Regions from separate parts of the Cytobacillus sp. IB215665 genome, predicted to be linked through region 1. Evidence: predicted binding sites of a transcription regulator. Region 1 holds the regulator's gene; each other region holds the start of a gene.
The links. Region 1 encodes LexA, which represses DNA repair genes until DNA is damaged. Its sites were predicted from a motif close to CGAACATATGTTCG; they were not measured.
Positions count from the first base shown of each region.

Region 2: the regulator LexA is predicted to act here: its motif matches at 1,310-1,323, upstream of recA (recombinase RecA).
Region 3: the regulator LexA is predicted to act here: its motif matches at 1,845-1,858, upstream of SLH52_RS08265 (YolD-like family protein).
Region 4: the regulator LexA is predicted to act here: its motif matches at 1,730-1,743, upstream of uvrB (excinuclease ABC subunit UvrB).

Region 1 is NZ_JAXBME010000016.1:79,707-82,928, reverse strand. It holds gene SLH52_RS17515 (alpha/beta fold hydrolase) at 1-52, opposite strand, end outside; gene SLH52_RS17510 (TetR/AcrR family transcriptional regulator) at 238-843, opposite strand; gene lexA (transcriptional repressor LexA) at 1,571-2,194, opposite strand; gene SLH52_RS17500 (LysM peptidoglycan-binding domain-containing protein) at 2,437-2,751, shown strand; gene SLH52_RS17495 (recombinase family protein) at 2,764-3,222, shown strand, end outside.
Region 2 is NZ_JAXBME010000004.1:382,693-385,914, reverse strand. It holds gene recA (recombinase RecA) at 200-1,240, opposite strand; gene SLH52_RS08130 (competence/damage-inducible protein A) at 1,570-2,808, opposite strand; gene pgsA (CDP-diacylglycerol--glycerol-3-phosphate 3-phosphatidyltransferase) at 2,952-3,222, opposite strand, start outside.
Region 3 is NZ_JAXBME010000004.1:417,432-420,653, forward strand. It holds gene SLH52_RS08250 (RNA polymerase sigma factor) at 1-52, shown strand, start outside; gene SLH52_RS08255 (hypothetical protein) at 36-614, shown strand; gene SLH52_RS08260 (hypothetical protein) at 1,098-1,229, shown strand; gene SLH52_RS08265 (YolD-like family protein) at 1,488-1,817, opposite strand; gene SLH52_RS08270 (cytochrome D1 domain-containing protein) at 2,440-3,222, opposite strand, start outside.
Region 4 is NZ_JAXBME010000001.1:411,040-414,261, reverse strand. It holds gene uvrB (excinuclease ABC subunit UvrB) at 1-1,653, opposite strand, end outside; gene SLH52_RS01710 (heavy metal translocating P-type ATPase) at 2,361-3,222, opposite strand, start outside.

The DNA of each region.
Region 1 (3,222 bases):
TTTTTGTTTTATGAAAATCATGGTATCCTACAGGATAATCAAATTGAGCCATGTAATAACTCTCCTTTTCAAATTAAGCTTGTTATTTTGAAAACTAATTGAAGGCAGAAAGGAATTATAACTTCATCGATGCACAGATGTAGCATTTATTTATCTTACTCCAAATTATCAGGTGGTTAGGTAAAGACTTGAATCTTCAACTACTTTGCTGATGTCAACATGTGATAGTTTTGATCATCACTGATCTGCCAGGCCATTTTTCAGGAAATCAATTAAGTAGTTTAGGCTTGATTCATAGTTGTCAGGCTTTGACATATCAGCTACATCCACAATATTAGTGAACAAGAAGCCAATTAATGATTGGACGAATTCGAGTGGTAGTGTCTGCCTTATTTCACCTTTGTTATAGGATGCTTCAATGAGCTTGTTCATTTGATCATTATCCTGAAAATTATGCCTTGTCAATGCCTTTTCGTATATGTCAGTTCCTTTTTCTTTAATAAAGCTGTTTGCAAAACGGTTAATATCTGGGTATTTATTGGCAAATTGCATTCCAACCTGGATTTGTGTTTTAAATATTGTAAAAATGTCTTTGGAATAATCACTTGGCTTCATAACTTTGACAAGGAATTCTTGCTTTTTATGAATTAACATGTCTATGAGATTTAAGTAAAGATCTTCCTTGTTGTTAAAATGATAGTAAAATGATCCCTTACTCATATTCGCCGTCTTCAATATATGATTTAATGAGGCTTTGTCATAGCCTTTTTCCACAAATTCATTTAATGCTGCTTGCATTAAGTCATCTGAGTGTTCGAATTCTTTATTAAATCCTTGCGTCAATTACATCATCTCCTACAAGTTTTTAATCTTAATAGTTAGCTCTGTCCGTAAACTTTGTTGCTTTAAATCCTTATTCTGAAGATATAGACGTCGTTACTCAATATACATTGTTTTATATGTGAAATGATGGCACGAAATCTAGCTGTATTCGAGTTTGTGTTTTAGTTAAGTAAAACACGCTATGTGGAAATGGCCTAATAGTTAATGCTGCTTCCTTATTATACATAATAGACCGTATGGTCTAGACCGTCAAGTCTAATCCGGGGTAATAAGCATAAAATTAATGGTCATAGTGTGGGAAATATGAGAGCAAGTTACTAAGAAATTCATTGAATGATAAAGTTAAAACTAAAGACTTTTTTCGTGAACTTTGTTTTTTTACTAAAAATGGACAGTGTTATTAGTTTTATAGGAGATCAATAATTAAAAATGTAGAAAAGGTGTCTCGAACACTATATATACGTGTGTATATCTTAAAACTAAAAAGCAGCAACCATTGTGAAAATAGCAAATAAAAATAAGTTGGCAGGGAGCTTACTATATGACGAAAAAATCCTTAGCTCTGACGTTCTAAGCTAAGGATTGGATTATAATATGAGATCGTATGAATACATTAAAAAGCATTGTGGACAGCTAACCTGTATGTTAATCGAACTGATTGGTACAACCTTTTAAAAGTGACTATTTGTCAAAGAGTAGATCATACATTCGTTATGTATCATAATGTTTAATGAATCGTACGATACACCCCGATCACTTTTCCTAATATAGCTACATTACGAAGAATAATAGGTTCTAAAGTTGAGTTTTCTGGCTGAAGTCTTATGTAGTCTTTTTCTTTAAAAAATCTCTTAACTGTTGCCTCATCATCTTCGGTCATTGCAACAACGATATCTCCATTGGAAGCAGTTTGTTGTTGCCGAACAATGACGTGATCCCCATCTAATATACCAGCTTCAATCATGCTATCTCCCATTACTTCAAGCATAAAAACATTTTCGTCAGGAGATACAAGTTTATCAGGAAGAGGGAAGTATTCTTCAACATTTTCAATCGCTGTTATTGGTTGACCAGCTGTTACCTTTCCTATGATTGGCACATTCATTACGTTATTTTTTGGGATTACATCAGCAGGATCTAAATCTAATATTTCAATTGCTCTAGGTTTCGTTGGGTCTCTACGGATTAGTCCCTTACTTTCTAGACGAGATAAATGACCATGAACTGTTGAGCTTGAAGCTAGCCCTACCGCTTCTCCAATTTCTCTAACAGAAGGTGGATATCCCTTTGATTGTACTTCTTGTTTTATGAAATCTAGTATGTCTTGTTGCCTTTTCGATAATTTTGCCATCGTTAGCACCTCATTATAATAATCTTTTCTATTGTTAGCATGTATACCCGTTCATAACATTTAAAAATTAACATCGTCTATTAACACTGTAAGGATATACTAGAAAGATTTTACTTTCATTCATTATAGCACGACTTGTTATGTATAACAAACGTAAGTTCGTAAAAATGTTGACATAAAACATTTGTTCGTATACAATAACTAAAAACGAACATGTATTCTGTTAATCAGGGGGACTTATTATGAAACAATCTAAAATTTACTATATCTTGTTTTTTACTGTTTTTATCGGCTTTGCTTTTGCACTAATTACTTCTTATAAAGATATCGAGAAAAATGATTACATTACTATTAAAGTAGAAGATGGAGATACACTTTGGGATATTGCGTCCGAGTATAGTAACAGTCACGATTTATCAATCAATGACTTTATAAGTTGGGTAGAGGATGTAAATCAAATAGCTCCTGATAGAATTTTTTATGGTGATGAAATTTATATTCCAGTGTTAAAATCAGAAGGTAATAAAATGTATGATACTTATGCTGTTAACAATTAATCGGAGGTAGAAATGGAAAAAGCAATAATATATTGTCGTGTTAGTACAAATAAACAAACACAGGAGACATCGTTAACACGACAAAAGGAAGAATTACTTCAGCTTGCAAACAGTTATCATTTTGATGTGAAGAAAGTGGTAGTAGAAAGAGCAAGTGGATATGACATGGATAGAGATGGCATTTATGAGTTATTGAATGAAATTAAGGAACAGCATATCGATGCCCTTTTAATACAAGATGAGACGAGGCTAGGTAGGGGTAATGCTAGAATAGCTTTGCTGCATTTTATTTTAAAAGAACAAGTTAAAATATACACAGTTCATCATCATGGAGAGTTACAATTGTCTGAAGCTGATTCCATGATGTTGGAAATTGTCAGCATTGTTGAGGAATATCAACGAAAAATACATAATTTAAAAATTAAACGGGGAATGAAACGAGCTATCGAAGAAGGATATAGACCTGAGAGG
Region 2 (3,222 bases), on a different contig from region 1:
TTTTCGTAAACTTTGTTGTATTTTTTCACTTACATTTAAATAACTGATGAGTTTTATATGACTTTCATAATCTTTGATAAGAAATGATGCGCCGATCGATAGCTATATTTGTGTTTAGCTTTTTTTATTAATACGAAAACAGCGTAAATGAAAAAGAAGGATACTTCATGTAGTATCCTTCTTTTAGAGCTTATGTTGTTTACTCTTTTAATTCGAGTTCACTTTGAGAATCGTCGCCCACCGGCTCTGTTGTATTGTTAAGGCCGTAGTGTTCTCGAATTTGTTCGTGTATTTGTTTTGATATGTCCGCATTCTCCGTTAAGAATTGTTTAGCGTTTTCTCGCCCTTGCCCTAGACGTTCACCTTCAAACGAGTACCAAGATCCGCTCTTCTGGACAATATCGAGCTCAGAGCCCATATCAAGAATTTCTCCCTCTTTGGAAATTCCTTCACCGTACATAATATCAACCTCGGCTATTTTAAACGGAGGTGCTATTTTATTCTTTACTACTTTTAATTTCGTTTTATTACCTACGATATCATTTCCTTGCTTCAGTTGTTCAGCTCGACGAACCTCTAAACGTACTGAAGAATAAAACTTTAACGCACGACCACCAGGTGTAGTTTCCGGATTCCCAAACATAACACCAACCTTCTCACGAATTTGGTTAATGAAAATAGCAATCGTTTTAGATTTATTTATTGCTCCTGAGAGCTTACGTAAGGCTTGAGACATAAGACGTGCTTGTAAGCCAACATGAGAGTCTCCCATCTCCCCTTCAATTTCAGCCTTTGGAACGAGCGCTGCAACTGAATCGATGACTAAAATATCAACAGCACCACTTCTTACAAGTGCTTCAGCAATCTCTAACGCCTGTTCACCTGTATCAGGTTGAGATAGCAATAGTTCTTCTATGTTAACACCTAGCTTTTGTGCATAAATAGGGTCTAACGCATGCTCAGCATCGATAAATGCAGCTTGACCGCCTTGTTCTTGCACTTCAGCAATCGCATGAAGTGCAACTGTTGTTTTACCAGAGCTTTCAGGTCCGTATATTTCAATGATACGACCACGTGGATAACCACCTGCTCCAAGTGCAACATCCAATGCTAATGAACCACTAGGAACGGTAGAGATTTGACGTTCCGACTGCTCACCTAACTTCATTATTGATCCTTTACCAAATTGTTTTTCTATTTGCTTTAACGCCATATCTAATGCAGCTTGACGATCACTCACATTTATTCCTCCTCATCTCCATTACTACTTATACTATACCTTGTTTTTGGACATTTGCCAAGCAAAAAACGAACATCTATTCGTTTTTTTATTCAAAAGTGAATTCAATCAGCAAACTAGAACATTGTTGGGTAAAGTAGATTTGGGGATCTAAAACTTAGGCTCTTTTCGTATACTTTGTTGCTTATAGTTACTTAAATAGCAGGTATAGATATCGTTTTACTAAACAGTCATCGGTTTATAGTAGCAAAGATGCACATCGTACTAATTATATTCGTGTGTATATTTTAATTCAAAGAAACTACAAAAGTTGGGTAGCCCATAGCTTATTATTTTTTCAATTGTTTGAGTAAATAATAGTATCCATATTTAATAGCTCTTTCTCTAATCATTTGTCTAGAACCAGCCAATTTCAATGAATAGACTTCTGTAGGATGATCATTGATCGAAAGCCCAATAAAGACCGTTCCTACATCTTTACCTTCCACGCTTTGTGGTCCAGCAACTCCAGTAAAGCTAATTCCACAGTCAGAGTTACATGATTTCCTCACATGCTCAGCCATTTGTTGTGCACATTTTTTACTGACGGCACCTTCCTGTACAAGTGTCGTTCGGTTAACATTGAGTAATGTTTCCTTCATATCATTCGTATAAGCTACAATTCCACCTTTAGCTACAGATGAAGAACCAGGAACAGCTATTAACTCACTCATGAACATGCCTCCAGTTAAACTTTCAGCGCTAGATATCGTCATTTTTTTTTCTTGTAAAACAGCTACCGCATGTTCTAATAGTGAGGTGTTTTCATAACCATAAAAATATTGACCAACACGACTTAGTATTTCTTGTTCTGTATCATTAAGAAGCTCATTAGCTATGTCTACTGAGGAATGTTTAGCTGTCAATCGAAGTTTTACTTCAAAGTCAGATGCTAACGGAGCAATCGTTGGATTCACTTGCTTATCAATCAAATCTTCAATCTCAGTTTCCAACTTTGACTCACCAATTCCAAAGAATCTTAATACGCGAGATATGATTCTCTCACGAACACCTAAGAGGTTATTGAGATATTCTGTCCCGTATTTCAAAAACATTGGTTGCATTTCCTTTGGAGGGCCTGGCAATAGCATATATGTAACTTGATCCTTCGTTATAGCCATTCCCGGTGCCATCCCATGGTCATTAAGCAATACCGTTGCATTTTCTAGAATAACAGCTTGCTTTTTGTTATTGTCTGTCATTTTACGATTTACTTTTTCATAGTACGCTTCAATTCTTTTAAGTGATTGTTCATGTGTGACTAGCTGTTGCTTTAGCATAGATGCCATCGTTTCCTTAGTTAGATCGTCTTTTGTTGGGCCTAACCCTCCAGTGAAGATAATCAATTTTGATCGCTGCTTTGCTGTTTCAACGACCCTTTTTAACCGATCTTGATTATCACCAACTACAGTATGAAAATAAACATTAATTCCTAGCTCTGCTAATTGTTTCGATAGGAATTGTGCATTTGTATTCGCAATTTGTCCTAATAATAACTCTGATCCAACTGCTATAATCTCAGCGTTCATGTCATCCCCCCGTAAAAATAGCATGTGTTATAGCAGGTTGAAGACTGCTACATTATGTTCCTTTAACTTTATGAGGATGAGAAGGAAACCCGTCTCATCCTCATAAAATTTACTACTTCGGCTTATCATCTCAATATGCTGGTTTACTTTGAGTTAGCAAATACATGTTTATTTTTCGCAAAATAGTCCCACCCAGACCAAATTGTGAAAAATACTGCGATCCATAGTGCTATATCAGCAAATGGAATCGACAATGCTTCAAAAGGAATATTATGTAATAGCAATGCAGAAACGGCTACAATTTGCGTCCATGTTTTAATCTTGCCAAGCATGTTTGCAGCAACAACTTCACCACCACCTGCTAGAACAAGTCGTAAACCTGTTACGGCAAATTCTCTACTTATAATGACTATG
Region 3 (3,222 bases), on a different contig from region 1:
CCTTCGAGCCGAATTAGAAAAAGGGGGATATATTTATGAGCAATCGTCATAAAGAATATCCATTTAAAGGTGTGAAATCCTTGGATGATGGAATACAATGGGATACACAAAAACAATTTGAACTAAGACAGAGAATAGAGTCAAGTTTAAATAAAAAACACAAAAGAGAAAAGGCTGTATTTAGGTTACTTCCAATGGTTGGGTTAGTGACTGCATTATGTATTGTGAGTATATTGATAGCTTCATACATGTATGAAGAAGACTTGAAAAGTCATGGGAGTGCTCCTAATTTTGTAGAGAACACGGCTGAGGCTGCACTTAGTGTGATAGAAGTGCTCAATGAAAGCTCTACTATTCATTACGTCAATTTAGATATAACTACGGGAGAAGAGTGTAATTTCTGGTTAAATAACTTACATGATAGTTACAACTATAAATACAAAGTATATGCTCCTGATGGAAGTTTGATTGGAGAATCTACTACTGCTGGTTCGCAGGAAAGGTTATATTCAGTAGATTTAAGCTTATATGGTTCAGGTAAATATAAAATTAAGGTATATACACCTGCAGGTAATATTGGAGGTAAATATCATTTGAGAGTTAGAAATTTTTAGGTATAAAAATAGTTAGTTACCTTTGTTTATAACAGAAAAGATTTTTACATTGATGAGATGATGAAGTTTACAATAAAAGAACAATTTTATCGTGAATAAATATATTAACAATTATAATTTTATATATATATTTAATAAAACAACATGATTGACTACCATGAATGTGCTCCATTACCCACACAATATGTATAGGAAGTACATATTTTTAATTACACGGCATTTGCATATTTGCTTAGCCTCATATAACCTCTACTCTTCGGAGTAGGGGTTTTTTAAATTGCATTAAACTATGTTTTAAATATATAAACGAAAAGGTAATTATGTCTGTGAGTGAATAGTTAAAATTGTAATTTTATAGGTGTACTTAAATAAAACGGAATCCTATGAAAAATAAAGAAAAAATGGTATTTTAAAGATGTTTATGATAAAATAGTTTTTCGACATTACATAATAATTAGAATTTAGATTAGGAGAATGATAATAGTGAGAAAAAAGGTATTACTTATGATGGTTATAGGGAGCCTACTAACTTTTTATTCGAATACACTTCCATCGTACAACTTTTCAAATGTCGCTAGCAATGTTTGTTGTGGTGGAGGCGAGCCTGGAGAATAGGAGCCACTAAAAAAAGAGAAGCTCGAATAATGAAGGAAGATATATACGGAACTCATGACTAATAATATGAGTTCCGGGTATGCTTACCTCGACTTGAGATATATAGTTCCAATTCTTCAGAAATGTAAAATTGAAACTACACATAGTACATAACCATATTATTTAGAATAACGAATACAAAAAACAACTCTTGCATAATATACAATACAGCAAGATATTCACTCCACGAAAAAACAGCCCTGCAAGCATGTAGGGCTGTTATATTATTTGTACGTTTATTATGTCCTCAAATTTAATTCTATGCACTTCCTCAAATTTATCCATTACTCTAATATGTTTATTGTATTGATCCAAAAAATGAATATATCCCATACATGGCTTGAAAGAACCATTCTCAAAATATGTCACAGTCACTTCTTGTGTAAACTCAATAGCCTCCAGAATTGTGCTATTAATTTCCTCAATTTCATGCTCATCTAAGACAGGTTTTTCTAGCTTATAATAATCAGCCTGAGCTTCTTTCATCATCTTCATTTGTTCGGGTTGAATAAATGCAGGCATCCATTTCATAATTCCTCTATCTTTCAAACGTATCACCTCAGTACTTATTATATGCGAAAATATGTTCGTTTATTGAAAGAAAAAATAAAATTTTATAGTGTCCTGTCCACACAATTGGTGGTAATAAATCATAATTTATAATCGGATGGGAATTTCCAACTTCATTGCCTTTACTTTTATGAGTAGGGGATTTTTTATTTTGTGTCTATCATCATATAAGTACATTAATGAAAAGATAATTTCGTCTGAGGGCGTTATAGCAACACTAAGAGTATGTAACCCTCCCTATTGTTCATGAAAGGAGGAGACATCAGAGAGGGGAGAGTGAAAGTGATGGAGTACTTTATTTTATGCAAGTATTTTAGTTAAGGTTGTATTAATCGATAGGTCAAAAATCATTTTTATGCAACTCATTGGACATTGTGGTTATTAGAAATGGAGGGTTTTATTTGTTTATTTGCTTTTTTAACGAGTATTGTTAGTTTCATTTTTTCTGAGATGAGAAGGGGTTCTCTTATTAATTTACATAATAGTACTACTTTTAGTATATCGCAGATTAGCTTCCATTGTGCTTTTGGACAATGAAAAGGTATTAACAATTACAATTACAGCCTCACAATTAAAATGTAACCAATATAAATCTATGGGCTCAGTTAGGCGTGATGGAAATTACATTTGCACGTATTCCAACAGGAACCACAGCAATCACACTATGCGTTTTCACATCTATGACCGATACGGTTCCAATAACACTTGGGGGATTTTCAAAATTAACGACATAAGCCAATTTGCCATCTGGAGTGAAAGACATCCCAGATGGAGCCCTTCCAACCGGTACCATAGCAATTACATTATGAGTTTTCACATCTATGACGGATACTGATCCAGGATTGTCAATCACATTATTTATGACATAAGCTAATTTGCCATCAGGTGTGAAGGACATAGCAATTGAGTCCCGTCCAACTGGTATCGTAGCAATCACGCTATGAGTTTTCACATCTATGACCGAGACAGTTCCATTACCCATGGGCTCAGTGTTTATAACATAAGCCAATTTGCCGTCAGGCGTGATAGACACACCACGTGTATCCCTTCCAACTGGTATTGTAGCAATCACGCTATGAGTTTTCACATCTATGACCGAGACAGTTCCATTACCCATGGGCTCTGTGTGTGCAACATAAGCCAATTTGCCGTCAGGTGTGAAGGACACCGCACGTGGATCATCATTTGCATTATTACTAATCTGCACCGTAGCAATCACACTGTGAGTTTTCACATCTATGACCGAAGCAAATGTAAAAGATGGAATTTCTTGTCTACTGGTAACATAAGCTAATTTGCCATCAGGAGTGAAAGACACAACATTTACTGGATTTTCAATCGCAACCGTAGCAATTACATTATGAGTCTTCACGTCTATGACTGC
Region 4 (3,222 bases), on a different contig from region 1:
ATACATAATGACTCTACCGTTTTCATTACGTGCAGCCCTTCCCATTGTCTGGATTAGCGACCTTTCCGATCTTAAGAATCCTTCTTTATCGGCGTCTAAAATAGTAACTAGAGAAACTTCTGGTATATCTAAACCTTCCCTTAATAAATTTATACCAACGAGTACATCAAATTTACCAAGTCGGAGATCACGTATAATCTCTATTCGTTCAAGCGTTTTAATTTCTGAGTGGAGATATGTAACTTTTATGCCTATTTCTTTGAGGTAATCTGTTAGGTCCTCTGACATTTTCTTTGTCAATGTTGTAACTAGCACGCGTTCTTTTCTCGCTATACGCACTTGAATTTCCCCGATAAGGTCATCAATTTGTCCTTCAATTGGGCGCACATCGATTAATGGATCTAATAACCCTGTTGGGCGAATAATCTGTTGAACCATTTCAGGAGAATGCTCCAATTCATAAGGACCAGGTGTTGCTGATACATAGACTATTTGGTTCACATGCTCCTCAAACTCTTCAAAACGTAACGGGCGGTTATCTAATGCTGATGGCAACCGAAAACCATGATCTACAAGCATCTGCTTTCGAGCTTTATCACCGTTAAACATACCTCGAATTTGTGGTAATGACACATGTGATTCGTCAATAACAATTAGAAAATCATCAGGAAAATAATCAATCAGCGTATATGGTGTGGATCCCGCTTCACGGAGTGTTAAATGCCGCGAATAATTTTCAATTCCAGAACAAAAACCCATTTCCCTCATCATTTCCAGATCATATCTAGTACGTTGCTCAATTCTTTGGGCTTCAAGTAATTTGTCATCGTCACGAAGCTCTTTCAAACGCTCTTCAAGTTCTTGTTCAATATTTTTCATGGCAATTTGCATTTTTTCTTCTCGTGTTACGAAATGTGATGCAGGAAAAATAGCCACGTGTTCACGCTCACCGATAATTTCCCCTGTTAAAGCGTCGACTTCACGTATACGATCAATCTCATCTCCAAAAAATTCTATGCGTATACAATGTTCGTCTCGTGATGCTGGAAAGATTTCAACTACGTCTCCACGTACCCGAAACGTTCCTCTCTTAAAGTCAATATCATTTCTGTCATATTGAACATCGACGAGTTTTCTAAGCATTTGATCACGCTCTATTTCCATTCCAACACGTAATGACACGACGAGCTCACTATATTCCTCTGGGGAACCTAGACCATATATGCAAGATACACTCGCAATAATAATAACGTCCTTCCGTTCAAGTAATGAAGAAGTTGCTGAGTGACGCAGCTTATCAATTTCATCGTTTATACTGGCGTCCTTTTCAATAAAAGTATCGGTTTGTGGAACATACGCTTCAGGTTGATAATAGTCATAATAACTAACAAAATATTCCACAGCATTATTAGGAAAAAACTCTTTAAACTCACTATATAGCTGTCCTGCAAGCGTTTTATTATGAGCAATAATTAAAGTAGGTTTATTAACTTCCTTAATTACATTAGAGATCGTAAACGTTTTTCCCGTACCAGTTGCCCCTAATAATGTTTGATGCTTTTTCTTTTGTGTAATACCGTCTACAATTTCAGTAATTGCCTGTGGCTGGTCACCAGACGGTTTAAAAGCTGAGACTAACTCGAACTGATCCATTTTTGACGAAAGCCCCCAATCCCGTAGTAGTTGTATTATCATTGTACCATATTTTATCATTAATTAAACAAAAATACGAACTTATATTCGTTTTTTAACAAATCACCATTACTTTAAAGAAAGAAAATAACAGGGCACCTTTCGTAAACTTTGTCGCAATAGTTGCTATAATTGAAGATTAAAACATCATTTTACTTAACAGTCATCGTTTTATAGAAGAAAAGATGCCGCGAAACTCTAGTTGTGTACTTGTTTATATGTTAGTACGAAACAACATTTTTTATTGATACAAGATTAAAATGGATGAAAATGATATTAAATGGATAACTTCTAGGTTTGCACTCGGGGTATCGCTCCTCGTATATTTTTTAGAGGTTTCTGTTATTTATCGTAGAATGGCATTATGTAGAGTTTTAAAGAAAACTTAGCAAGCACAGGGAAAGGTAAACATCAATAAATTGTAACTTACACTTAAGAAAAAGCTTCATTTTCTCATCCAATAGTATGGTATTTATTTTATAATAGCAGCTTTCTTGAGCTATACATTTCTGATAGATGGGGATAATTATGCTCTCATCTCTACAATAGGAGTATTTGTATTTCCGCAAAAACTTTCTTATTACTGAATTAATTCTACATCATTATACAAAACTATAGGGTCTGACCCTAGCTGCTACAACACATTAACGCAGCGGGAGTCAGACCCCTTATTTTTCTAGCATAATTGTTAAGCTAATGAGTGTCACGAGGATTGTGGCGCCCATGTCTGCTAGAATGGCAATCCATAAAGTTAGCCAGCCAGGGATTGTTAATAAAAGCGCAATGACTTTTAACCCTAGTGCTAAAGTGATATTAAGTTTAATCGTTCTATTCACCTTTTTCGCAATGGATACAGCACTGGGCAGTTTACCTAGATGGTCTTGCATTAAAACAATATCAGCCGTTTCAATCGCACTATCTGTTCCTTTTCCCATCGCTATGCCAAGATCAGCGACCGCTAGAGCAGGTGCATCATTTATACCGTCACCAATCATCGCTACTTGTCCATGCTCATGTATATTTCTTATTTTATCTACTTTTTCTTCTGGAAGAAGGTTTGCGTAAAAATCTGTTACGCCTACTATTCTAGCTACCTTTTCAGCTGTTTTCCCGTGATCACCCGTAAGCATAATTGTATGTTTTATACCCTTTTTGTGGAGCTCTTTCATAACAACTTTACTTTCCTCACGTATCTCGTCAGATATACCAAAGATTCCTAACACATGCTGTTGATCAGCGACGATAACTAGTGTGAGCCCTTCGCTCTTTAGGCGATCAATATCTAACTGTTTATTTTCATCAAAGTGTATGTGAGGCATACTTTTTTCATTACCGACAAAATAAGTTTTGTCACTAATTTTCGCAATGACACCACGTCCAGTTGCCGTTTCTATATCATCTGCCTCAACGTAAGCTATTTCTTTTTCAGCAAACTTTTTCATGATCGCTTTTGCTAATGGATGTGAAGATTTACTTTCAACAGCTCCTGCAATGCTTAACAAATTGTTATCATACTCGATAATTGTTTCT